DNA from 3 places in the Streptomyces sp. NPDC005017 genome. Region 2 is predicted to be linked to each of the others. Evidence: riboswitches for the same ligand, from Rfam matches in the RefSeq annotation. Region 2 holds a riboswitch; each other region holds the start of a gene.
What was found. A riboswitch is a leader RNA that binds a small molecule or an ion and turns the genes downstream of it on or off. The one in region 2 is predicted to bind cyclic di-AMP.

Region 1 (7,247 bases), on a different contig from region 2:
GCCCGGCTGACCCGCCGCACCGGCCGTGCGTCACCGTGCCCTGCCCGGCGCCACCCGCCGCACCGGGGCGCCGGTTCAGCCCGCCACGATCCGCCCGGTGACCTCGCCCAGGCCGACGCGGATGCCGTCCGGGCCGGGGGCCCAGGCGGTGAGGGTGACGACGTCGCCGTCCTCGAGGAACGTGCGCTTGCCGTCGGGGAGTTCGAAGGGGTCGCGGCCGTTCCAGGTCAGCTCCAGGAGGGAGCCGCGCTGGGCCTCGGCGGGGCCGCTGACCGTGCCGGAGCCGTAGAGGTCACCGGTGCGCAGGGAGGCACCGTTGACGGTCATGTGGGCCAGCTGCTGGGCGGCGGTCCAGTACATGGTGGAGAAGGGGGGCTCGGAGACGACCTGACCGTTGACCGCGACGGAGATCCGCAGGTCGTAGCCGTAGGGCTCCTCGTCGGCGTCGTCGAGGTAGGGCAGCAGCGGGTGGGTGCGCTCCGGGGCGGCGACGCGGGACTCCTCCAGGGCCTCGAGCGGGGTGATCCACGCCGACACCGAGGTGGCGAAGGACTTCCCCAGGAAGGGGCCGAGGGGGACGTACTCCCAGGCCTGGAGATCGCGGGCGGACCAGTCGTTGAGCAGGCAGAGGCCGAAGACGTGGTCGCGGAAGCTGGCCAGCGGCACGGGGGTGCCCATCGTGGACGGCGTGCCGACGACGAAGCCGACCTCGGCCTCGATGTCCAGGCGCACGGACGGGCCGAAGACCGGGGCGGGGTCGGCCGGGGCCTTGCGCTGCCCGGAGGGCCGTACGACGTCGGTGCCGGAGACCACGACGGTGCCGGAGCGGCCGTGGTAGCCGATCGGCAGGTGCTTCCAGTTCGGGGTGAGGGAGTCCTCGGCGTCGGGACGGAACATCTGGCCGACGTTGCGGGCGTGGTGCTCGGACGCGTAGAAGTCCACGTAGTCCGCGACGGTGAAGGGCAGGTGCAGGGTCACCGAGTCGAGGGGGTGCATCAGCGGCTCGACGGTCTCGCGGTAGCTGGGGACCGTCACCCACGCGGTGAGTGCGCGCCGGACGTCCGACCAGGCCGTGCGGCCGGCGGCCAGCAGCGGGTCCAGGGACGGCTGGGCGAGCAGCGTGGCGTAGGGGGAGCCGAGGGCCCGGGCCGCCGCGCCCGCGTCTAGGACGTGGTCTCCGAGCCGGACGCCGACGGTCCGGGCGTGCGGGTCCCCGGTGGAGAACACGCCGTACGGAAGGTTGTGCGGACCGAAGGGGTCGCCCTCGGGGACATCGAAGGGGGGCATGCGGTTCTGCCTCGCTCTCGTGCGTGCCGTGTGCGGTGCCGTGCGCTCGCGTGCCGCGCGTTCGGACGGCACGTGACTGCGCCACACGTTACGGCCGAGCCGCCCGGCGTCGTCAGGCGGAGCCGCCGTCGATTCCCGGCCGCGTCGCCGCTGCCGAAACCGGTCGAACCGCGCCGAACGGAGCCGGGCCACCGGGCCGAGCCATCCGGTCGGCCCCACTTGGGGGTGAAATGCCGGAGCGCGAAAGGAAGTTGAAGAGGCGCGTGAGCTCGGAGAGGCGCCTGTCGTAGTCTCCGAGGCGGGGGGTCCGGGGGGTTCGATGTCCGTATTCTCTGATCATGGCCGCACCCACCGCATATGCCGACCGCACCGCCTTCTCGCTCGTCGCCACCGATATGGACGGCACACTGCTGCGCGGCGACGACACGTTCTCCGACCGGTCGCGTGCCGCGCTGGCCCTGGTGGAGGCCGCGGGCGCCCGGCATCTGGTGGTGACCGGCCGGCCGGCGCCGAGGGTGCGTCCGCTCCTGGAGGAGCTGGGCAGCACGGGCCTCGCGGTGTGCGGACAGGGCGCGCAGCTCTACGACGCCGGTGCGGACCGGCTGTTGTGGTCCGTGACGCTGGACCGGGAGCTGGCCGAGACCGCGCTCGGCAAGATCGAGGCCGAGGTGGGGCAGGTGTACGCGGCCGTGGACCAGGACGGCGTCGACGGGCTCACGCTCATCGAGCCGGGCTACACGATGCCGCACCCCACCCTGCCCGCGCTGCGCGTCGAGCGCCGCGACGACCTGTGGTGCGAGCCGATCAGCAAGGTGCTGCTGCGCCATCACACCCTGGGCGACGACGAGTTGGCGACGGTCGCGCGCGGCGCGGTGGGTTCGCTGGCCACGGTCACCATGTCGGGGCCCGGCACGGTCGAGCTGCAGCCGTGCGGCATCACCAAGGCGACCGGCCTGGCGCTTGCGGCCCGGCATCTCGGCCTGACCCCGCAGGACACCATCGCCTTCGGGGACATGCCCAACGACATCCCCATGTTCGACTGGGCCGAGTACGGCGTCGCCATGGCCAACGCCCACCCCGAACTCAAGTCGGTGGCCGACGAGATCACCCACTCGAACGAGGACGACGGCATCGCCGTCGTCCTCGAACGACTCTACGGCTGACACGCCGGGCATATCCGGGTGAATCCGATCAGATCGGATGTGTTGCCCGGGTCTCGGCGGCCGGCCGGAGGGATCAGTAGGCGCCGAAGACGTTGTCGATCGACCCGTAGCGCGCGGCCGCGTAGTTGCAGGCGGCGGTGATGTTGGCGACCGGGTCGTACGGGTCGAACGCCGTGCCGGGCACGTGGTACGCCGCGAAGGTCGGGTCGATGACCTGGAGCAGACCCTTGGAGGGCGTGCCGGCGGCGGCGTTGGAGTCCCAGTTGTTGATGGCGAGGGGGTTGCCCGAGGACTCGCGCATGACGTTGCGGTAGATGCCGTCGTACGTGCCCGGGATGCCGTTCTGGGCCATCACGTCGAGCGACTGACGGATCCAGCCGTCGAGGTTGCTCGGGTAGGCGGTCGCGGCCGTGGGGGCCGTGGGGGCGGCCGACGCGGTGGTCGCGCCGACGATCGGCAGCGCCAGCACGGCGGCGCCGACACCGGCGGCGGCGAGGGCACGGGCGAGACGGGGGCGGCGGTTTGCGTGCGTGGTCGCAGGCATGGGGGTGTTCCTCTCCGGCGCCTGCGAGGTGAGCTGTCGGGTTCGGGCGGAAAGGCGCCCGGCCCTGCCCTTTCGGACACGGCTTCACCCCGAGCCGTACCGCGCCTCGTACCTGGTACGACGTTCGGTCCGGCGACCTGCCTGGGTCCCCCGCTCCTGCCGCTGCGTCTGGTCGTCGGATGCTGTGGGCGGCGGCAGGATTCGGCGTCCGCCCGGCTGGCCCGGAACGTATGCGAGAGCGCATGACCGAAACAAGCGCGGGATTCACACAATGAGCCGACCCGGCATGATCCAGGCTGTTTGGGGTACTTGATCCATTTTGGCGGCCGCCGTGCAATTGCAGGGCGGGGCGCCCCTCGTGACCCCTGGGTGCGCGGTTCGGCGTGGGGGCCCGCCAGTGAGCCAACTCACCGTCGGCCGCAAGAACGGCAATTCGGGCATCAGGCCCAACTCTCCCTCAATTGACCGCTCGTGGGATCCGCCTCTCCCGGGTGCGGATCTCGGAGCCCGGGGCCGGGCGGGTCGACCGCCTTCCGTGGGTGTGGCGGTCGCCTCCCGGACCTCCCGCGGACGTGGCGGTCGCCTCCCCTGGCTCCCGCGGGCGTGGCGGTCGCCTTCCGTGGCTCCCGGGGCGCGGCGGCCGCCTTCCGTGGCCTCCTGTGGGCGTGGCGGTCGCCTCCCAGGCCGCGTCCCGTGGGCGTGGCGGTCGCCTCCCGGACCTCCGCGGGCGCGGCGGGTCGCCGAGCGCGGCGGGTCGCCGGACGTGGGCGGGGGCGCCCCTGCCGGAGCGTCCGCGCGGGCGCGCCCCGTCCGGAAGCGGGGTACGCGGATCCTGGGGGGCGATCCCGCCGGGGAGGGCGGGCGAATGCGAATGGCGCGATCCCTGTGAAACCCGTTCGATTAAGTGGATAAATGTCCGTTCTTATCGGTTGATCGGCAACATACCGGCCGTGCCGCGATACCGCCCTGCCTGCGGGGTGGGTGGCGGCAGTGATCGAATCGTGACCGGATACGCTGACTTGAGTGATGGCGGCGACCTATCGACAAACCGCGTAATCGCCGGTGGACACCAGCAGACAGGAGACCCTCGTGACCGTCGTCGGGCCGTTCGGGCTGAGCGTGCGGGACCAGGCTCTGGAGGCCGATGTCCAGGCCGGATTGACGGCAGTCGAGGAAGGGTTGCTCGAGGCAACCAAGAGTGAGGTCCCCTTCATCACCCAGGCCGCCCAGCATCTGATGCGGGCCGGCGGCAAGCGGTTCAGGCCGCTGCTCGTGATGCTCGCCGCCCAGTTCGGCGACCCCTACGCGCCCGGCGTAGTGCCCTCGGCCGTGGTGGTCGAGCTGACCCACCTCGCCACGCTGTACCACGACGACGTGATGGACGAGGCGGCCGTACGCCGTGGCGTGCCCAGCGCCAACACCCGCTGGGGCAACTCGGTGGCCGTCCTCACCGGCGACTTCCTCTTCGCCCGTGCCTCGCACATCCTCGCCGACCTCGGCCCCGAGGCGGTCCGCGTCCAGGCCGAGGCGTTCGAGCGGCTGGTCACCGGCCAGATCCTGGAGACGGCCGGTCCCGCCGACGGCCGCGACCCCGTCGACCACTACCTGGACGTGCTGAGCGGCAAGACGGGCTCGCTGGTGGCCGTCTCCTGCCGGTTCGGCGCGATGATGTCCGGCGCCGACGAGACCTACGTCGACGTGCTCACCCAGTACGGCGAGCGGCTCGGCGTCGCCTTCCAGCTCGCGGACGACGTCCTGGACATCGCCTCCGACTCCCGCGAGTCCGGCAAGACCCCCGGCACCGACCTGCGCGAGGGCATCGCCACCCTGCCCGTGCTGCGGCTGCGCGAGCGGGCCGCCCGGCTGGGACTCGCCGAGGACCTCGCCCTGTGCGAGCTGCTCGACTCCGACCTCACCGACGACGCCCGGCACGCCGAGGCGCTCACCGCGCTGCGCGAGCACCCGGCCCTGGAGCACGCCCGCCGCGACACCGTCCGCTACGCCTCGGAAGCCCGCGCCGCGCTCGCGCCCCTGCCGGAGTGCGACGCGAAGGCGTCCCTGGTGGAACTCTGCGACGCGGTGGTGCACCGGGCGGGCTGACGGCCCCCAGGGGGACGGCCCGAGGGCCACGGGGGCTCCGCACCACACCGCCCCGGCGGTCCGCAGGCCCCGTCGTCCCTCGCCGAAGCGACCACCCGGCTCCCCCTGCACCACGGCCCGGCTCCCCCGGCACCACCACCCGGAGCTCCGCCCCCCAACTGCCTGTCCAAGGGCGGCGCCTCCCCCGACCCCTACGGGTCGGGGGAGGCGCCGCCCTCGCGTGTCATACCGCAGGAGTACGTGGAGTTGGCTCCGCGGAGTGACGCGTCGCCACCCCCGGTTTGGTCTGATGGAGACCACACGGAAAACACCACTCCTCACCGATTCGGGTGAGAATGGCGGCTCAGGGTGAACAGTGCGCATCGAGCTGAACGGCCGCCGCCGACACGGAGGTAGGGCACACATGGCACCGTACGAATCCGACGAGACCACGGCCGCCTCGGAGGCCGACGGCCCGAGCGCGGGCCGACGCAGGGCCACGCGGTACATCGTCCCGGTCGCGGTGACCGGCGTGGCGGCGGCGACCATCGGGCTCGTGCCCGCGCTCGCCAGCTCCGGCAGCCCCGACCTGCCGAAGATCAGCGCGGAGCAAGTCGTCCAGAACATCGCCGAGTCGGACACCGAGCAGCTGTCCGGCACGGTCCGTATCAACACCGACCTCGGCCTGCCCGACCTCGGCGGACTGGAGAGCGGGCTGTTCTCCGGCGCCGCCCGGGGCGCGGACGGCGGCGACGGCTCCGCGGCCGACCCGTCGGCCCGGCTCACCGAGCTGGCCACGGGCACGCACACCCTGCGCGTGGCCGCCGACGGCCCCGACCGCCAGAAGCTGTCGCTCCTCCAGGACGCCGCCGAGTACAGCGTCATCCACAACGGCAAGGACGTCTGGGGCTACGACAGCCGGTCCAACGAGGTCTACCACTCGACGACGGCCGAGCCCGCCGAGCCCGAGGACGTGCCCGCCACGCCGAAGGACTTCGCCGAGGAGGCCCTGAAGGCGGCCGACGACACCACGTCCGTGACCGTCGACGGCACCGCCCGGGTCGCCGGCCGCGACGCGTACAAGCTGCTGATCGAGCCCAAGCAGTCCGGTACGACCGTCGGCGCGATCAGCATCGCGGTGGACGCGAAGACCTGGACGCCGCTGAAGTTCACGCTCACCCCGGCGAGCGGCGGCGCGGCCGTCCTGGACGTCGGCTTCACCCAGGTCAGCTTCGCCAGGCCGGCCGCCTCCACGTTCGACTTCACCCCGCCCGAGGGCGCGAAGGTCACCGAGGAGGGCGAGGCCGGGCACGACGCTCCGGGCGCCTCCCGCGACGGCGGCTTCGGGGACTTCGGGAAGGGCTTCGGGAAGGGCCTGGAGCCGGGCACCGAGGGCGGGTCCGCGGACGGTCCGCAGACCATCGGCGAGGGCTGGAACGCGATCGCCGTCCTGGACACCGGCGGCGAGGGCGTCCCCTCCGGCGACGAGGTGGGCGGCCAGTTCGGCGGCTTCCTGGACTCCCTCGGCGACAAGGTCGACGGCAAGTTCGGCTCGGGCACGGTCTTCAAGACCCGCCTGATCAACGCCCTGATCACCGACGACGGCAAGGTCTACGTCGGCGCGGTCACCGAGGAAGCCCTGGTGAAGGCGGCCGATTCGCAGGGATGACCGCGAGGGCGGGCGTGCGGGCGGGACAGTAAGTACCGTACGCGTACGACGAGTCGAGGGAGCCGGGGGAGCCCATGCGCGCGACGTCCGCCACACCGGGGCACGAGAGCGACCCGGGCGCCGCCAATTCCGCCCCCGGCGCCGGTGCCGACGAGGGTGACGGAGTGATCGTCACCCGCGCTCTCACCAAGCGTTACCGCGGCGGGCAGCTCGCCGTCGACGGGCTGGATCTGACCGTCCCGGCGGGCAGCGTCTTCGGCTTCCTCGGCCCCAACGGCTCCGGCAAGACCACCACCATCCGCATACTGATGGGCCTGATCGAGCCCACCTCGGGCAGCGCGCGCGTGCTGGGGCGGCCCATGCCCCGGGCCGCGCGGACCGTGCTCCCGCAGGTGGGCGCCCTGATCGAGGGCCCGGCGCTGTACGGCTTCCTGTCCGGCCGCGACAACCTCCTGCGGTACGACGCCGCCGACCCCACCGCCGACCCGCGCACCCGCCGGGACCG
Region 2 (7,247 bases):
TGCGGGTCGCCGGGTGACGTCCCGCGGGTCCGGCGGCGCCCGCACAGGGGGAGCCGGTGCCGCCGGACCCTCTCGGCGGTGGTGTCCGGCTGCCGCCCCTGGCCCGGGCGGCGGTGGGGAGCCGGTCACCTGGAGCTGGACGCTAGACCCGATAGTGACGACTTGGTAACGCAATGTCAGGAAGTGCCGTGAGTGGGTCGATAGGTGACCGTATATGACCGGGGTCTGGGACCAGGGCGGTCGGCTTCACGGAGTGCGATGACCGAACCGGCTGTTCCAGGGGCCGAAGGGCGGGCCGAGTGCTATGGAGCGCATATATGCAGGGCGGGCGGGGGCGGTGTGAGGGGGCCGCCGGGCCCTGATTAGGCTCCGGCCCCATGGACGTACTCATCCATCTCTTCGTGGGCCTGCACATCATCGGCATCGCCTCGCTCCTGGGCGGCTTCCTCACCCAGATGAAAGCGATGGGCCAGGGCACCGCGCGCTTCGTCCCGGCGATGCTGCACGGCGCCCTGACGATGCTGGTCACCGGTGTGATCCTGGTCGGCCTCAACCAGGCCGACGACCAGTCGGTGAACAACATCAAGGTCGGTGTGAAGCTGGCCCTGCTGATCGTGATCCTGGGCCTCGTCTATGTGCAGCGGGACGAGGAGACGGTGGACAAGCGCCTGTTCGGGCTGGTCGGCCTGCTGACCACGGTGAACGTCTTCATCGCCGTGCTCTGGACCTGACGCCCTCCGCCGAGTGCCGCGGGGCCCGCTCGCCCCGCAGCTCCGCTCGGGCCGCCGCGACGGCCAGGGCGGCCACCGCCAGCCAGGCGGCCACGGCGATCCACAGCAGCACCTGACCCGGGCCCTTCAGCCACGGGACGTCCAGGGCGGTGGACACGGACAGCGCCGCCGCCGCCGTCATGCCCATGGGGAAGACGGTGGACCAGCGCCGGACGTCGTAGCCCGGCCGCGGCCATCCGGCCTCGGCGGCGAGCAGGACGACGTAGCAGGCGACGTCGAGCAGGAGCAGGGTGAGGGTGACCGAGCGCAGGACGTCGTAGTCGTCCTGGTTCCACAGGTACAGCCGCGGGCTGTCGGCGGCGATCAGCTTCGATCCGGCCAGGGCGGAGATCGCGAGCGCGCCGCCCGCGATCCACTGGTCACCGGCGCCCCTGACCACCTGACGCGGATCGAAACGGGCCAGCGCGAAGCCGTAGACGACGAGGCCGAGCCAGAACAGCACCATGGCCGCGCGCGCCAGCCAGGCCACCTCCTCCGCCCCGGCCAGGGTCGCCCCGAGCACCGCGAGCCCCTGCGTGGCCACACAGCCGAGGAACACCGCCCCGGGCATCCGCTGCTTCCAGCGCCCGACCACGTCGACCATCAGCACCGGCCACAGCACCGTGGCGAGCGCCAGCAGCGCGTAGGCCAGGGACTGCCAGCCCAGCACCGAGAAACGCGTGCCCAGCACGGTCGTCGCGGCCACCGCCGTCAGGGCGGCCGGTGACCCCGCCTCCTCGAGCCACCGCCCCCGCTCCCGCAGCAGCCGTAGGACGAAGTCCGCCGCCAGGCCCAGCCACGCGAGGCAGGCGAGCACGAGCAGGATCCGCGACAGCACCTCGTGGCCGGACAGATGCAGACCGACCGACAGGATGCCGGTCGCCATCACGGCGGCCCCGGCCGCGGGCGGACGCTGCGCCCACCAGGCGCTCGGGGAAGTGGTGGTAGCGGGCATGCGCCCGATGCTAGGAACCAGCCCGTGCCGCGCACGCGGGCCACGCGCGGGCACGGCCGAAACCACGCCGTCGCCCGCCGAACAGCCCACAGCGCCGCCCGGTTCCCGGCGCCCCCTGATTTGAACGTGCGGGTTCGTCGTGGTTGATCGCGCAGTTCCCCGTACCCCTAAAAGCGGGGCCCCGGCCCTGAGACGCCTCAAGGGCACGCCCCTAAGGGGCGCGGGGAACTGCGCGACGACCCCGGCCGGGGTGCCCCGTGGCGCACCCATGGCCCCGTGGCACACCGATGACGCGCCCACGTGCGCACGTACGAGCCGCCGCGTACGGCCCTCACGCACCCACACGCGCTTACGAAGCCGCGTAACCGCCCTCACGCGCGCGTACCAGCCGCGTACGGCCCTCACGCGCGCGTGCCGCGTTCTCGCGTCAGCCCGGCCGCACCACGCTGTGGATCGAGCCCTCGCCGTCGTAGTAGATCGACTCCTCGCGGACGTAGGCGCCCGGCTTGGGGGCGTGGATCATCATGCCGTTGCCGATGTAGAGGCCGACGTGGCTGAGGTCGTCGTAGAAGAAGACGAGGTCACCGGGCCGGGCGTCGGTGAGGGAGACCGTGGTGCCCGCGTTGACCTGGTCCCACGTGGTGCGCGGGAGGGTGACGCCGGCGGCCTTCCACGCGGCCCCGGTGAGGCCGGAGCAGTCGTAGGAGTCGGGCCCCGTGGCGCCCCACACGTACGGCTTGCCGATCTGGGTGCGGGCGAAGGCGACCGCCTTGTCGCCCTTGGTGGAGGTCGAGGTGTCAGGCGCGGGCGTGGACGGCGTCTCGGTGGTGCCGGTGGAGGGCGACGGGGCCGGGTCCGGCCGCGCCGCCTCCCGGGCCGCGGCCTCCGCGGCGGCCGCCTCGCGCTCGCGCTGTTCCTCGGCCTGCTGCGCGGCGAGCTCGGCGGCCTTGCGGGCGGCCTCCTCGCGCTTCTGCTCCTCGATCCGCGCGAGCCGGGCCTTCTCCTCGGCGGTCAGCTGCGACAGCAGCTCGCGCGCGTCGGAGAGCTTCTTCTGGACGGTCGCCTTGGCCGTCCTCAGCTCGGTCTGGGAGTCGGTCAGCGTCGCGAGGCTCTCGGTGGCCTCGCGGCGCTTCTCCATGGTCTCGGACTGCTGGGTGACGTAGTCGTCGACCGCGTCCTTCTGACGGCCGGTCAGCCGGTCCATCAGCTGGTTCTGGTCGAAGTAGTCCTGCGGGCTGTCGGCGAGGAGGAAGGTCGCCGTGTCCGGCGCGGCGGAGCCGGTGCGGTACTGGGCCGCGGCGAAGGAACCGAGTTCCTCGCGCGCGTCGTTGAGCTTCTGGGTGCGCTTGGCGACGTCGTCCAGGAGGGTGTCGACCTGCTTGCGCTGCTTGGTGGTCCGCTCCTTGGCGGAGTTGTACTTCTCGGTCGCCGACTCCGCCTGGCGGTAGAGATCGTCGACCTTCTTCTCGACCTCCTCCAGGCTCGGCCGGTCGTCGTCCGAGGGGGTGGCGTTGGCCGTCTGGGACAGCAGGGCCACGGAGGTGAGGGCCGCCGTGGCCAGGGCGGGGGTCCGTATGCCTGCGACACGCGTCCCGGCGGGACGCGGCTTGCGGTGCGACGCCAAGAGAGGCGACTCCTTCCATCGGCCGCCTACCGAGTTAGCTGTCGGGTTCGGGCGGGTGGTTCGGAAGGGTTGCCCTACGGCTCGCTCCCGCGAGGAAGTGAGCCGATTCACCCCGGGATCTGTGGGTCCCCGGCTCCGGCGGGCGTTCGGGCGCACCGGACTCGGCGGAGGCGGTACGGCCCGGCGTCGTTCGCCGGTGGGGGTCGTACGGCCTGCCCGGAACCGTAGCCAACTCGTGTGGCACGTGTGAAGGTTGATGGGCGATATGCCCGATACATTTTTGTGACCTTGTCGTGCACGCGCTTGTTGTGCCGCAGGCTGTGCCGTCGGCGCTACGCAGGGTGGTGGCGGGGAGTTCTCCGGACGGCGGCCGGTTGTCGGTGGGGGCCCCTAGACTCGGAGAGCGATGAGCAGCCTCTTTGACGACAGCTTCCTGGCGGACCTCCAGGCCCCTCGCGGGCACGAGGAGGAGCACCCGCCGCCGCCCGAGGACGAGCATGCTCCGGAGCGCGTTCCGGAGGATCTGTTCGGCGGGAAGTTCGACGTGCCCCCGGACCGGGACCAGTACTACCGTGACGGCGCCCCGCGCCCGGTGATCGACGCGGCGGCCCTGCTGGACGGTCTCAACGACAACCAGCGAGCCGCGGTCGTCCACTCCGGCTCCCCGCTGCTCATCGTGGCCGGCGCCGGCTCCGGCAAGACCCGTGTGCTCACCCACCGCATCGCGCATCTGCTGGGCGAGCGCCATGTGCACCCGGGCCAGATCCTCGCGATCACCTTCACCAACAAGGCCGCGGGCGAGATGAAGGAGCGCGTCGAGCAGCTCGTCGGCCCGCGGGCGAACGCGATGTGGGTGATGACCTTCCACAGCGCGTGCGTGCGCATCCTGCGCCGCGAGTCCAAGAAGCTCGGCTTCACGTCGTCCTTCTCGATCTACGACGCCGCCGACTCCAAGCGCCTGATGGCCCTGGTCTGCCGCGACCTGGACCTCGACCCGAAGCGCTTCCCGCCGAAGTCCTTCAGCGCCAAGATCAGCAACCTGAAGAACGAGCTGATCGACGAGGAGGACTTCGCCGCCCAGGCGTCCGACGGCTTCGAGAAGACCCTCGCCCAGGCCTACGCGATGTACCAGTCGCGGCTGCGCGAGGCGAACGCCCTCGACTTCGACGACCTGATCATGACGACGGTCAATCTGCTGCGCGCCTTCCCGGACGTCGCCGAGCACTACCGCCGCCGCTTCCGCCACGTCCTGGTCGACGAGTACCAGGACACCAACCACGCCCAGTACGCCCTGGTGCGCGAGCTGGTGGGCACCGGTGAGCACCCGGTCGACGCACCGTCCAGCGAGTACGACGTGCCGCCCGCCGAGCTCTGCGTGGTGGGTGACGCCGACCAGTCGATCTACGCCTTCCGCGGCGCGACCATCCGCAACATCCTCCAGTTCGAGGAGGACTACCCGGACGCGACGACGATCCTGCTGGAGCAGAACTACCGCTCCACCCAGACCATCCTGACCGCGGCCAACGCGGTCATCGAGCGCAACGAGTCCCGTCGCCCCAAGAACCTCTGGACCAACGCGGGCGCGGGCGCGCAGATCACCGGCTACGTCGCCGACACCGAGCACGACGAGGCGCAGTTCGTCGCCGACGAGATAGACCGCCTCACGGACGCGGGCGACGCGAAGGCAGGCGACGTCGCCGTCTTCTACCGCACCAACGCCCAGTCCCGGGTCTTCGAAGAGGTCTTCATCCGCGTCGGCCTGCCCTACAAGGTCGTCGGCGGCGTCCGCTTCTACGAGCGCAAGGAGGTCCGGGACGTCCTGGCCTACCTGCGGGTGCTGGCCAACCCGGAGGACTCCGTCCCGCTGCGCCGCATCCTGAACGTGCCCAAGCGCGGCATCGGCGAGCGCGCCGAGGCGATGATCGACGCGCTCTCCCAGCGGGAGAAGATCAGCTTCCCGCAGGCGCTGAAGCGCGTCGACGAGGCGTACGGCATGGCCGCGCGGTCGACCAACGCGGTCAAGCGGTTCAACACGCTGATGGAGGAGCTGCGGACGATCGTGGAGTCCGGCGCGGGACCGGCCACGGTCCTGGAGGCCGTCCTCGAACGCACCGGATATCTGGCCGAGTTGCAGGCCTCCACCGACCCGCAGGACGAGACCCGTATCGAGAACCTCCAGGAACTCGCCGCCGTGGCGCTGGAGTTCGAGCAGGAGTCGGAGGAGGCCCCGGGCGGGCTGTCGGACTTCCTGGAGCGCGTCGCGCTGGTCGCCGACTCCGACCAGATCCCCGACGAGGACGAGGACGGCTCCGGCGTCATCACCCTGATGACCCTGCACACCGCGAAGGGCCTGGAGTTCCCGGTCGTCTTCCTCACCGGCATGGAGGACGGCGTCTTCCCGCACATGCGGGCCCTCGGTCAGACCAAGGAGCTGGAGGAGGAGCGCCGCCTCGCCTACGTCGGCATCACCCGCGCGCGTGAGCGGCTCTATCTCACGCGCTCGACGATGCGCAGCGCCTGGGGACAGCCTTCCTACAACCCGCCCTCCCGCTTCCTGGAGGAGATCCCGCCCACGCACCTGGAGTGGAAGCGCACGGGCGCGACCACGCCCGTCTCCTCCGGCCCGGCCTCCGGGATCGCCGCCTCGCTGTCCTCCTCGCGTTCGCGCTCCTCGGCGTCGGGCGCCTCGGGCTTCGCCACCCGTCGCACCGCGGAGCAGCCGGTCGTCGGGCTCGCGGTCGGCGACCGCGTCACCCACGACCAGTTCGGCCTCGGCACGGTGATGGCGGTCAAGGGCACCGGCTCCAACGCCGAGGCGACGATCGACTTCGGCGACGCCAAGCCGAAGCGGCTGCTGCTGCGGTACGCCCCGGTCGAGAAGCTGTAGGACCGCGAAAGCCCCGCCGGACGACGTCCGGCGGGGCTTTCGACGAGAGAGAGGCAGGGCTCACCAGGACGCGGGGGCCACCAGGGCGTGTTTCGAAAGTCCCGTCGTCCGCCCGAAGGGCGGGCCCCGCGGCGTCCGGTGGCGCGATCACAAGGCGCCGGAGCGCCCTGACAGCGGAGCTGTTCGGCCGTTTCGGCAACGCAGCTGGGGTCCCTCTCTTGGGAGGGCGGGCCAGGCGTCGCGGGGCAGGCGCGACTTTCGAAGGACGCCCTAGGGCTCGAGGCCGTGGCTGCGCAGCCAGGACAGCGGGTCGATCGACGAACCGCCGCCGGGACGCACCTCGAAGTGCAGATGCGGGCCGGTGGAGTTGCCCGAGTTGCCGGAGTAGGCGATCGTGTCGCCGGCCTTCACGGTCGCGCCGAAGGGCACCTGGTAGCTGGAGAGGTGGCAGTACCACGTCTCCGTGCCGTCCATCGCCGTCACGATCACCATGTTGCCGTAGGCGCTGTTCCACTGCGTGCGCACGGTGCCGTCGGTCGCGGCCATCACGGGAGTGCCGTACGAGACGGGGAAGTCGATGCCGGTGTGCATGGACATCCAGTTGACACCGGACTGGCCGTAGTAGGCGCTCAGTCCGTGCTGGGCGACCGGCAGCGCGAACTTGGGGCGCAGCCGCTCCTTGCGGGCCGCCTCCTCCGCCGCCAGCTTCCGCTCGAGCTCCTGCTGCGCCTTGAGGTCGATGCGCTCCTGGGTGCGGCTCGCGCGGTCGGCGAAGTCGTCGGCCTCGGCGCTCAGGCTCGCCAGCTGGGTGTCCAGCTTGTTGTTGGCGGCGGACGGCTTGACGGGCACGGCGTCCGCGGCGGTCGTCGTGGCGTCCTTGCTGTCGCCGCCGGTCAGGTTGCCCACGGAGGCCGCGGCGATCCCGGCGACGCCCATCACGCAGGCGGAGGGCACGGCGATCGTCAGCAGCGCGGAACGCTTGGCGGGGGTACGGCGGCGGGAGCGGGCCGC
Region 3 (7,247 bases), on a different contig from region 2:
ACGCCGCATGCGCCTCCGCCGACAGCTCCAGCAGCGGCGCGGACCCCGCGGGCAGTACCCCCACCCCCTCCCCCACGGCCCGCCCCGCCGCCTCCACCGCCCGGTCGGCCACGAGATCCAGCTCTGGCGCCAGCCGCGCCAGCACCGCCGTGGCCTCGAACGGATCCAGACTCAGCAGTCGCACCACCGCCGTCGCCGGCCCGCTGACGCTCTCGTAGACCGCGCAGTACGCCGCGTCGAGCGCCCCGAGCCCGGCCGCCCGCGCCACGGCACCGAGCACCACGGGCTGGTGGGCCCCCTTGGGGAACCGCCCCGCCAGTGCGTCGAGTTCGGGCGAGGGCCAGGTCGCCCGCGCGGCCCGCAGCAACTGCCGCCCCAGTCGGCGCGCGGCCGTCCGCAGCGCGGGCGACGGCGTTCGGGCGTCGGCTGCGGCGTCCAGTTCCACCGGGTCCAGCCCGCGCGCGGCCGCCGCCGCGAGCCCCGCGGCCACCAGCCCGGCCGTGTGCAGCCGCCCCCGGCAGAAGTCCTCCAGCGTCGCCGCGTCCGTGACCCGCCCGGCCTTGACCGCGGCCTCGGCCCCGCCGGAGTGCGCGTGCCCTCCGGCGGGGAAGCGGCCGTCGGCGAGGACGAGTAGCGCTGCCCGGGACATCAGAAGAGGAAGTAACGCTGGGCCATGGGCAGTTCGGCCGCCGGGGTGGCCTCGACGAGTTCGCCGTCGATGTGCACGGCGAAACTGTCGGGGTCGACCTCGACCCGGGGCCGGGCGTCGTTCTCGCGCATGTCGGCCTTGGTGACCGCCCGCGTGGACTCGATCGCCACGAACCTCTTCCCGAGCCCCAGCCGCTCCGGCAGCCCGTCCTCGACGGCGAGGGGGGCGACGAAGTTCACGGAGTTGGCCGCCGGAGCCCGGCCGATCGCGCCGTACATGGGGCGCGGCAGGATCGGCTGCGGGGTGGGGATGGAGGCGTTGGCGTCGCCCATCTGCGCATAGGCGATCTGGCCGCCCTTGAGGACGAGCTGGGGCTTGACGCCGAAGAACGCCGGGTCCCACAGCACCAGGTCGGCGAGCTTGCCGCTCTCGACCGACCCGATCTCCCGGGCGAGTCCCTGCGCGAGGGCCGGGTTGATCGTGTATTTGGCGACATAGCGACGTACTCGGTGGTTGTCGGCGTGCGAGTCCCCCGGCAGCGCGCCCCTGCGGCGCTTCATCACGTGCGCGGTCTGCCAGGTACGCAGGATCACCTCGCCGACGCGGCCCATGGCCTGGGAGTCGGAGGAGATGATCGAGATGGCGCCCAGGTCGTGGAGTACGTCCTCGGCGCCGATGGTCGAGGGCCGGATGCGGGACTCGGCGAAGGCGAGGTCCTCGGGGACGGCCGGGTTGAGGTGGTGGCAGACCATCAGCATGTCGAGGTGTTCCTCGGCGGTGTTGACGGTGAAGGGCCGCGTCGGGTTGGTGGAGCTGGGCAGCACATGCGGCTCGGAGACCACGGTCATGATGTCCGGCGCGTGGCCGCCGCCCGCGCCCTCGGTGTGGTACGCGTGGATGCCGCGCCCGGCGATCGCGGCGAGGGTGTCGCCGACGAAGCCCGCCTCGTTCAGCGTGTCGGTGTGGATGGCGACCTGGATGCCGGTCCGCTCCGCGACGGTCAGCGAGGCGTCGATCACGGCCGGGGTGGAGCCCCAGTCCTCGTGCAGCTTCAGACCGAGGGCGCCCCCGCGGATCTGGGACAGCATGGCCTCGTGGGAGACGGTGTTGCCCTTGCCGAGCAGGCCGATGTTGAGGGGATGTGCCTCCATCGCCTCCAGCATGCGGGCCAGATGCCAGGGGCCGGGCGTGACCGTGGTGGCCTTCGATCCCTCGGCCGGTCCGGTGCCGCCGCCGACCAGGGTCGTGATCCCCGAGGACAGCGCCTCGTCGGCGATCTGCGGGCAGATGAAGTGGACGTGCGCGTCGATGGCACCGGCGGTGAGGATGCGCCCGTTGCCCGCGATCACCTCGGTCTCGGGGCCGATCACCAGGTCGGGGTGGACGCCGTCCATGGTGTCAGGGTTGCCCGCCTTGCCGATGCCGGTGATCCGGCCGTCACGGATGCCTACGTCGGCCTTGACCACACCCCAGTGGTCGACGATCACGGCGCCGGTGATCACGGTGTCCGGGGTTCCGTCTGCGCGCGTAGCACGCGCCTGGCCCATGGACTCGCGGATGACCTTGCCACCGCCGAACACCGCCTCGTCACCGGCGAGTCCGGGTCCGCCCGAGCGGTCCTCCTCGATCTCGATCAGCAGGTCGGTGTCGGCGAGCCGGATGCGGTCGCCGGTGGTCGGCCCGAACAGGTCGGCGTAGGCGGCACGGGAGATCTCACGCATCGAGGGCACCTCCGGTCTCCCCGCGCAGTCCGGGCACGATCCGCGCGCCGGCGAGCGGGACGAGTTCGACCTCGACGGGGATGCCGGGCTCGAACCGTACGGCCGTACCGGCGGCGACGTTCAGCCGCTTGCCGCGGGCGGCGGCGCGGTCGAAGTCGAGGCCCGGGTTGGCCTCGGCGAAGTGGTAGTGGGAGCCGACCTGTACGGGCCGGTCGGCGGAGTTGAGGACGGTCAGCCGGGTGACCTCACGGCCCTCGTTGAGGACCACGGGGCCGTCCGCGAACAGGATCTCGCCGGGAATCATCGGGCCGCCCCTCTCACACGATCGGGTCGTGGACGGTGACGAGCTTGGTGCCGTCCGGGAAGGTGGCCTCGACCTGGACGTCGTGGATCATCTCCGGGACGCCGTCCATGACGTCGTCACGGGTGAGCAACTTCCGTCCTGAGGCCATCAGTTCGGCGACGGTGCGGCCGTCGCGGGCACCTTCGAGGAGGTGCGAGGTGATCAGGGCCACGGCCTCGGGGTGGTTGAGCCGCAGACCACGGGCCCGGCGCTTCTCGGCGACGTCGGCCGCCACGTGGATCAGCAGCCTCTCCTGCTCGTGCGGGGTCAGTTGCACGTCCCACCTCACCTCCTCGCTCCGGGCCGTGCGGGGCCCGGACGCCGCTGCCACCGGGGAAAGTGCCTGGTGGCGTGGTGGGGCAGGCTAGTTGCGCCGGGTTTCGGTCACGTTAACCGAGCTGTGATCCGCCGACGCCCGTCATCGCCCGCAGTCCGGCGCGCAGCGTCTCCTGCGGGACGTCGCCGAACAGGGCCGTCCGCACGGCGAATCCCTGCACCACGGCGACCATCACGCGGGCGAGCGCGTCGGCGTCCGCGTCCTTCGCCGGCAGCCCCGCCCGGCGGTAGGACTCGGCGACCTCCCGCCGGCCCTCCGGGATGCGTTCGAAGCCGGGCGCGAGCAGCGCGGCGAGCTGTTCGTTGCGCAGGGTCTCGGTCCACACCTGCACCATCAGCCGGGGGAACATCCACTCGCCGCCCTCCAGCAGCAGCGGCCGTCGCTCGCGCATCCCGGCCGGCACCCGGGGCATCAGCACGTCCGGCCCGAGGACGACCCGCGCGGGGCGACGCCGGGCGCCAGCGTGCCGCCGCTAAGCCTCGCCGGTGTGGCGATGGGCGCCCTGGTCGTCCTGGGCGGACTGCGGGGCGGTCGCGCGGTGGCCGTGCTGTGGGCACCGCGGGCCTGGCCGGCGCGGTCGGGGCGGCCCTCGCGCACAGCCGGCCGGGTGTGCTGACGGGCGACTGGTGGACGGAGGCCGCGGGGTCCTCGCCCTGCCCGCGCCGGCCGTCGGCGGCACGGTCGCGGGCCTCGCCTCGCTGATCGGCCCGGCCGGATCGGCCTCGCCTCGGGCGTGGTCGTCCTGCTGGGCGACCCCTTCTCCCGGGCCGCCTCCGCACCGCAGATGCTGCCCGAGCCCGTAGGGGTCCTCGGCCAGTGGCTGCCGCCCGGCGCAGGGGCGACGCTGATCCGCTCGGTCTCCTGCTTCGACGGCGCCGCGGGGGCCGGCCCGGCCCTGACGCCGACCGTCTGGGCGGTGCTGGGACTCGCCGCGGTCGTCCTGGACGGCGCGCTGAGGGCGCGGGCCGTGCCGTCGGCACCGGCCGCCGCCGCGCACCGGCCGGTGCCGGCCGGCTGATCCACGGTCACCAGGAGTCGAGCGGCCGCCCGCGACGGACGGAGAGTCAGTTGACCGATCGTCACCAGGAGACGTCCGCGCGCCGTCGGCCGTCTCCGGGACCGTTCGCCGAACCGCCCCGCGGGCCGTCTCCGAGTCCGTTCGCCGAACCGTCCGGACCAGCCGCCAAACCGACCAAATGACGTACCCCCTATTGGAGTAGAAACCTCTCGACCTGAGGGGCCCGCGCGGTTGCGCAGCACGCGCGGACGAGAGCCCGCGGCAGGGGTTTCCGTGCTGGTCCGGGGCCGTTCCGGGGTCTCGACAAGCCCCGGTTGATCACTGTGTCCACCCGAACGGGTGAGTGGTGAGCAACAACACAAATCCCCGTTTCCGTTGGGCATTTCGGTCACTTGTGAGTGAAGATCCCTGTCTGACGACAAGCCCCCGCCACCGCGGCGGGGCGGTCCGGGCGGACGCCGAGTCCTGCCGCCGCCCGGATGACCGGTCGACAGGAGTGGATCGGCAGGAGTGGAGGACCCAGGCACGACGGGCCGCCGGAGCGCAAGTTCCGAGTGGTCCTTGGGGTGAAGCCGCCTTCGGGCGGCCGGGCTACTTCGCCAGTCCGAATCCGACAGGTCATCCTTCTCAGGCGGTTTGACGAAGGGTTGCGCATGACCGCGCAGAATCGTGTCCCGTCGCTCATGGCCCGAGCCGGTACGGCTTCGGCCCTCACCATCGCCGCGGTGGGCGGCTCGCTCGTGGTGCCGGGGGGCGCCGCCGAGGCCGCCGCCGCCACGCCCGCGACGAAGGCGCTCCAGGTCGCCGCCTCGAAGAAGGGCTCGCCGTACAAGTACGGCGCCACCGGGCCGTACCGGTTCGACTGCTCCGGGCTGACGATGTACTCGTACAAGAAGGCGGGCAAGACGCTGCCTCGTACGGCGGCCCAGCAGTACAACAAGACCCGGCACATCTCGGCCAGGAGCCGCAGGGCCGGGGACCTGGTGTTCTTCCACTCGGGCTCGAACGTGTACCACGTGGGCATCTACGCCGGTAAGGGCAAGATCTGGCACTCGCCGAAGACGGGTGACGTGGTGCGGCTCCAGAAGATCTGGACGAGCAGTGTCTGGTACGGGCGTGTGAGCTGATCCGCTCCCGGGCGGTGCGGTTGCCCTGACAGGCCGTCACCGCCCGGGTCCGCCCGGTTTCGCCGGGGCGGTTTCGCCGGGGGCGACCTGAGCGGTGTGGGTTCTTGCTCGCGCCTGCCGGCGGGCGTGCGTGGAGCTGTGCGGGCCTGTGTGGGCTTGTCGCGCAGTTCCCCGCGCCTCCTTGTCGGGGCTGGTGGTCGCGCCGTTTCTCGGGGCCTGGCGGGGCGGTCGTGGCGAGCTTGGTGCGCAGTTCCCCGCGCCCCTTCTCGGGCCCTGGCGGAGCTGTCGTGGCCGGCTTGTCGCGCGGTTCCCCGCGCCCCTTTCTCTTGCCCCTCTGCAGCCCGTTGTCAGGGGTCGTTCTGGACGGCTGTGGGGATCGGGTGGGCGGGGACGGTCCAGGGGAGTTCGATGGCGACCGTCTTGCCGCCCTCGCGGGTGGGGCGGACGCGGAGCCTGCCGCCGCATTCCGCCGTCAGCCAGCGGATGATGACCATGCCGCGGCCGTTGTCCTGCTGCACGGCGGCCGGGAGCCGTTTGGGGAATCTCGGGTGGCTGTCGGTGACACCGATGCGCAGCTGTTCGTCACGCTCCAGGCGCATGGCCACCGTGAAGGTGGGTGACTGCCCGAAGGTGTGCTGTACCGCGTTGGTGGCGAGTTCGGAGACGATGAGCCGGATGCTGTCGGCCGCGTCCGTGTCCGACGGCAGGCCCCACTCCGCCAGGGTGTCGAGGACGTAGGCACGAGCCGCGGAGACCGAGGCGGGATCGCTCGGCAGAGTGACGGATGCTTCCAGGTGGTCTGCCATGGCGACGTCGTCCCTTTCCCACGGGACCGCGGTCCGACACGGATCGGATGGTTCGAGTACGGTCCCGGACTGGTGCTTCTCCGCCAGACTGCCACCAGTGCGCCGGTCATGGTGCCGAACCACCAAGATATGCATATATCTGTCGCTCGAAGCGGTGAACTCTGCGACGGCAGAACGTATTTGGGCGGCTCTTGAGGAGTAGGGAGTACTCCCGTGCAGCACGGTCCCGCGGTGCGCCGCCGCAAACTCGGCGCCGAGCTGCGTGCCCTGCGCGCCCGGACGGGGCTCACCAGTGGTGAGGCGGCCCGTCTGGTGGGCTGGCACCAGTCGAAAGTGAGCCGGATCGAGACGGGCGCGAGTGGCGTGAAACCGGCCGACGTGCGGTTACTGCTGGACGCCTACGGTGTCTCGGAACCCGAGCTGCGCGAGCTGCTGCTGACGTTGGCGGGCTCGGACGACGGGGTCGGCCGGCACCACTGGTGGCACGCCTACCGCGGGGTGCTGCCGCCCGCGTACCGGGACTTCATCAGCCTGGAGTCGCAGGCCAGTGCGATGCGCACGCTGGAGACCTCGGTCGTGCCCGGGCTGCTCCAGACGCCGGAGTACGCCCGCGCGGTGACCGGCGCCGCGGTCGGTGACCTGCGCGGCGAGCCCGACGACCGGCTGGACGCGCTGGTACGGGTACGGCTGGCCCGGCAGGACGTGCTGCGGGCTCGGCCGCCGCTGGAGCTGACCGCGGTGCTGGACGAGGCCGTACTGCGCCGGGAGGTGGGCGGGCCCGAGGTGATGGAACGGCAGTTGCGGAGCCTGCTGGAGGCGGCACGGCTGCCGCAGGTGCGCATCCAGGTGCTGCCGTTCTCGGCCGGGGCGCATATCGGCATCTCCGGGCCTTTCGTTATCTTCTCATTTCCGCGCACTTCTGATCTGGACGTGGTTGTTCTCGACCATATGACGAGTAGCCTCTACCTCGAACGGAAAGAAGACCTCGATGCCTACGTCGAGGCCTTCAACAGCCTTCAGAGGCACGCTCTTTCACCTGAGGACTCGCTGGATTACATCGCCACCACGGTCGACGGCGCGTAAGGAGGCACCATGACCGCACTGCCTAGCGATTTACCCTCCCGCACCTCACCGAACAGCGCACAGTGGCTGCGCAGCAGCTACAGCACCGGAGCCAACAACTGCGTCGAGACGGCCCGTCTGAGCGGACGTCTCGCCGTGCGCGACTCCAAGGATCCGGACGGAC

Region 1: linked by a shared signal. The riboswitch ahead of ACFYR0_RS25955 (transglycosylase SLT domain-containing protein) and the one ahead of ACFYR0_RS00250 (NlpC/P60 family protein) in region 2 are both predicted to bind cyclic di-AMP.
Region 3: linked by a shared signal. The riboswitch ahead of ACFYR0_RS05525 (C40 family peptidase) and the one ahead of ACFYR0_RS00250 (NlpC/P60 family protein) in region 2 are both predicted to bind cyclic di-AMP.

What each region holds. Positions count from the first base shown of each region.
Region 1 is NZ_JBIALD010000019.1:7,969-15,215, reverse strand. It holds gene fahA (fumarylacetoacetase) at 76-1,287, opposite strand; gene ACFYR0_RS25960 (HAD family hydrolase) at 1,626-2,450, shown strand; gene ACFYR0_RS25955 (transglycosylase SLT domain-containing protein) at 2,524-2,994, opposite strand; cyclic di-AMP (ydaO/yuaA leader) riboswitch at 3,000-3,127, opposite strand; gene ACFYR0_RS25950 (polyprenyl synthetase family protein) at 4,084-5,094, shown strand; gene ACFYR0_RS25945 (outer membrane lipoprotein carrier protein LolA) at 5,498-6,742, shown strand; gene ACFYR0_RS25940 (ABC transporter ATP-binding protein) at 6,817-7,247, shown strand, end outside.
Region 2 is NZ_JBIALD010000001.1:66,115-73,361, forward strand. It holds gene ACFYR0_RS00240 (hypothetical protein) at 378-731, shown strand; gene ACFYR0_RS00245 (tellurite resistance/C4-dicarboxylate transporter family protein) at 709-1,725, opposite strand; gene ACFYR0_RS00250 (NlpC/P60 family protein) at 2,153-3,349, opposite strand; cyclic di-AMP (ydaO/yuaA leader) riboswitch at 3,357-3,526, opposite strand; gene pcrA (DNA helicase PcrA) at 3,756-6,236, shown strand; gene ACFYR0_RS00260 (M23 family metallopeptidase) at 6,507-7,247, opposite strand, start outside.
Region 3 is NZ_JBIALD010000003.1:105,107-112,353, reverse strand. It holds gene ACFYR0_RS05555 (urease accessory protein UreF) at 1-649, opposite strand, end outside; gene ACFYR0_RS05550 (urease subunit alpha) at 649-2,370, opposite strand; gene ACFYR0_RS05545 (urease subunit beta) at 2,363-2,674, opposite strand; gene ACFYR0_RS05540 (urease subunit gamma) at 2,688-2,990, opposite strand; gene ACFYR0_RS05535 (TetR family transcriptional regulator C-terminal domain-containing protein) at 3,103-3,441, opposite strand; gene ACFYR0_RS05530 (hypothetical protein) at 3,784-4,068, shown strand; cyclic di-AMP (ydaO/yuaA leader) riboswitch at 4,515-4,717, shown strand; gene ACFYR0_RS05525 (C40 family peptidase) at 4,722-5,195, shown strand; gene ACFYR0_RS05520 (ATP-binding protein) at 5,543-6,001, opposite strand; gene ACFYR0_RS05515 (helix-turn-helix domain-containing protein) at 6,215-7,084, shown strand; gene ACFYR0_RS05510 (DUF397 domain-containing protein) at 7,094-7,247, shown strand, end outside.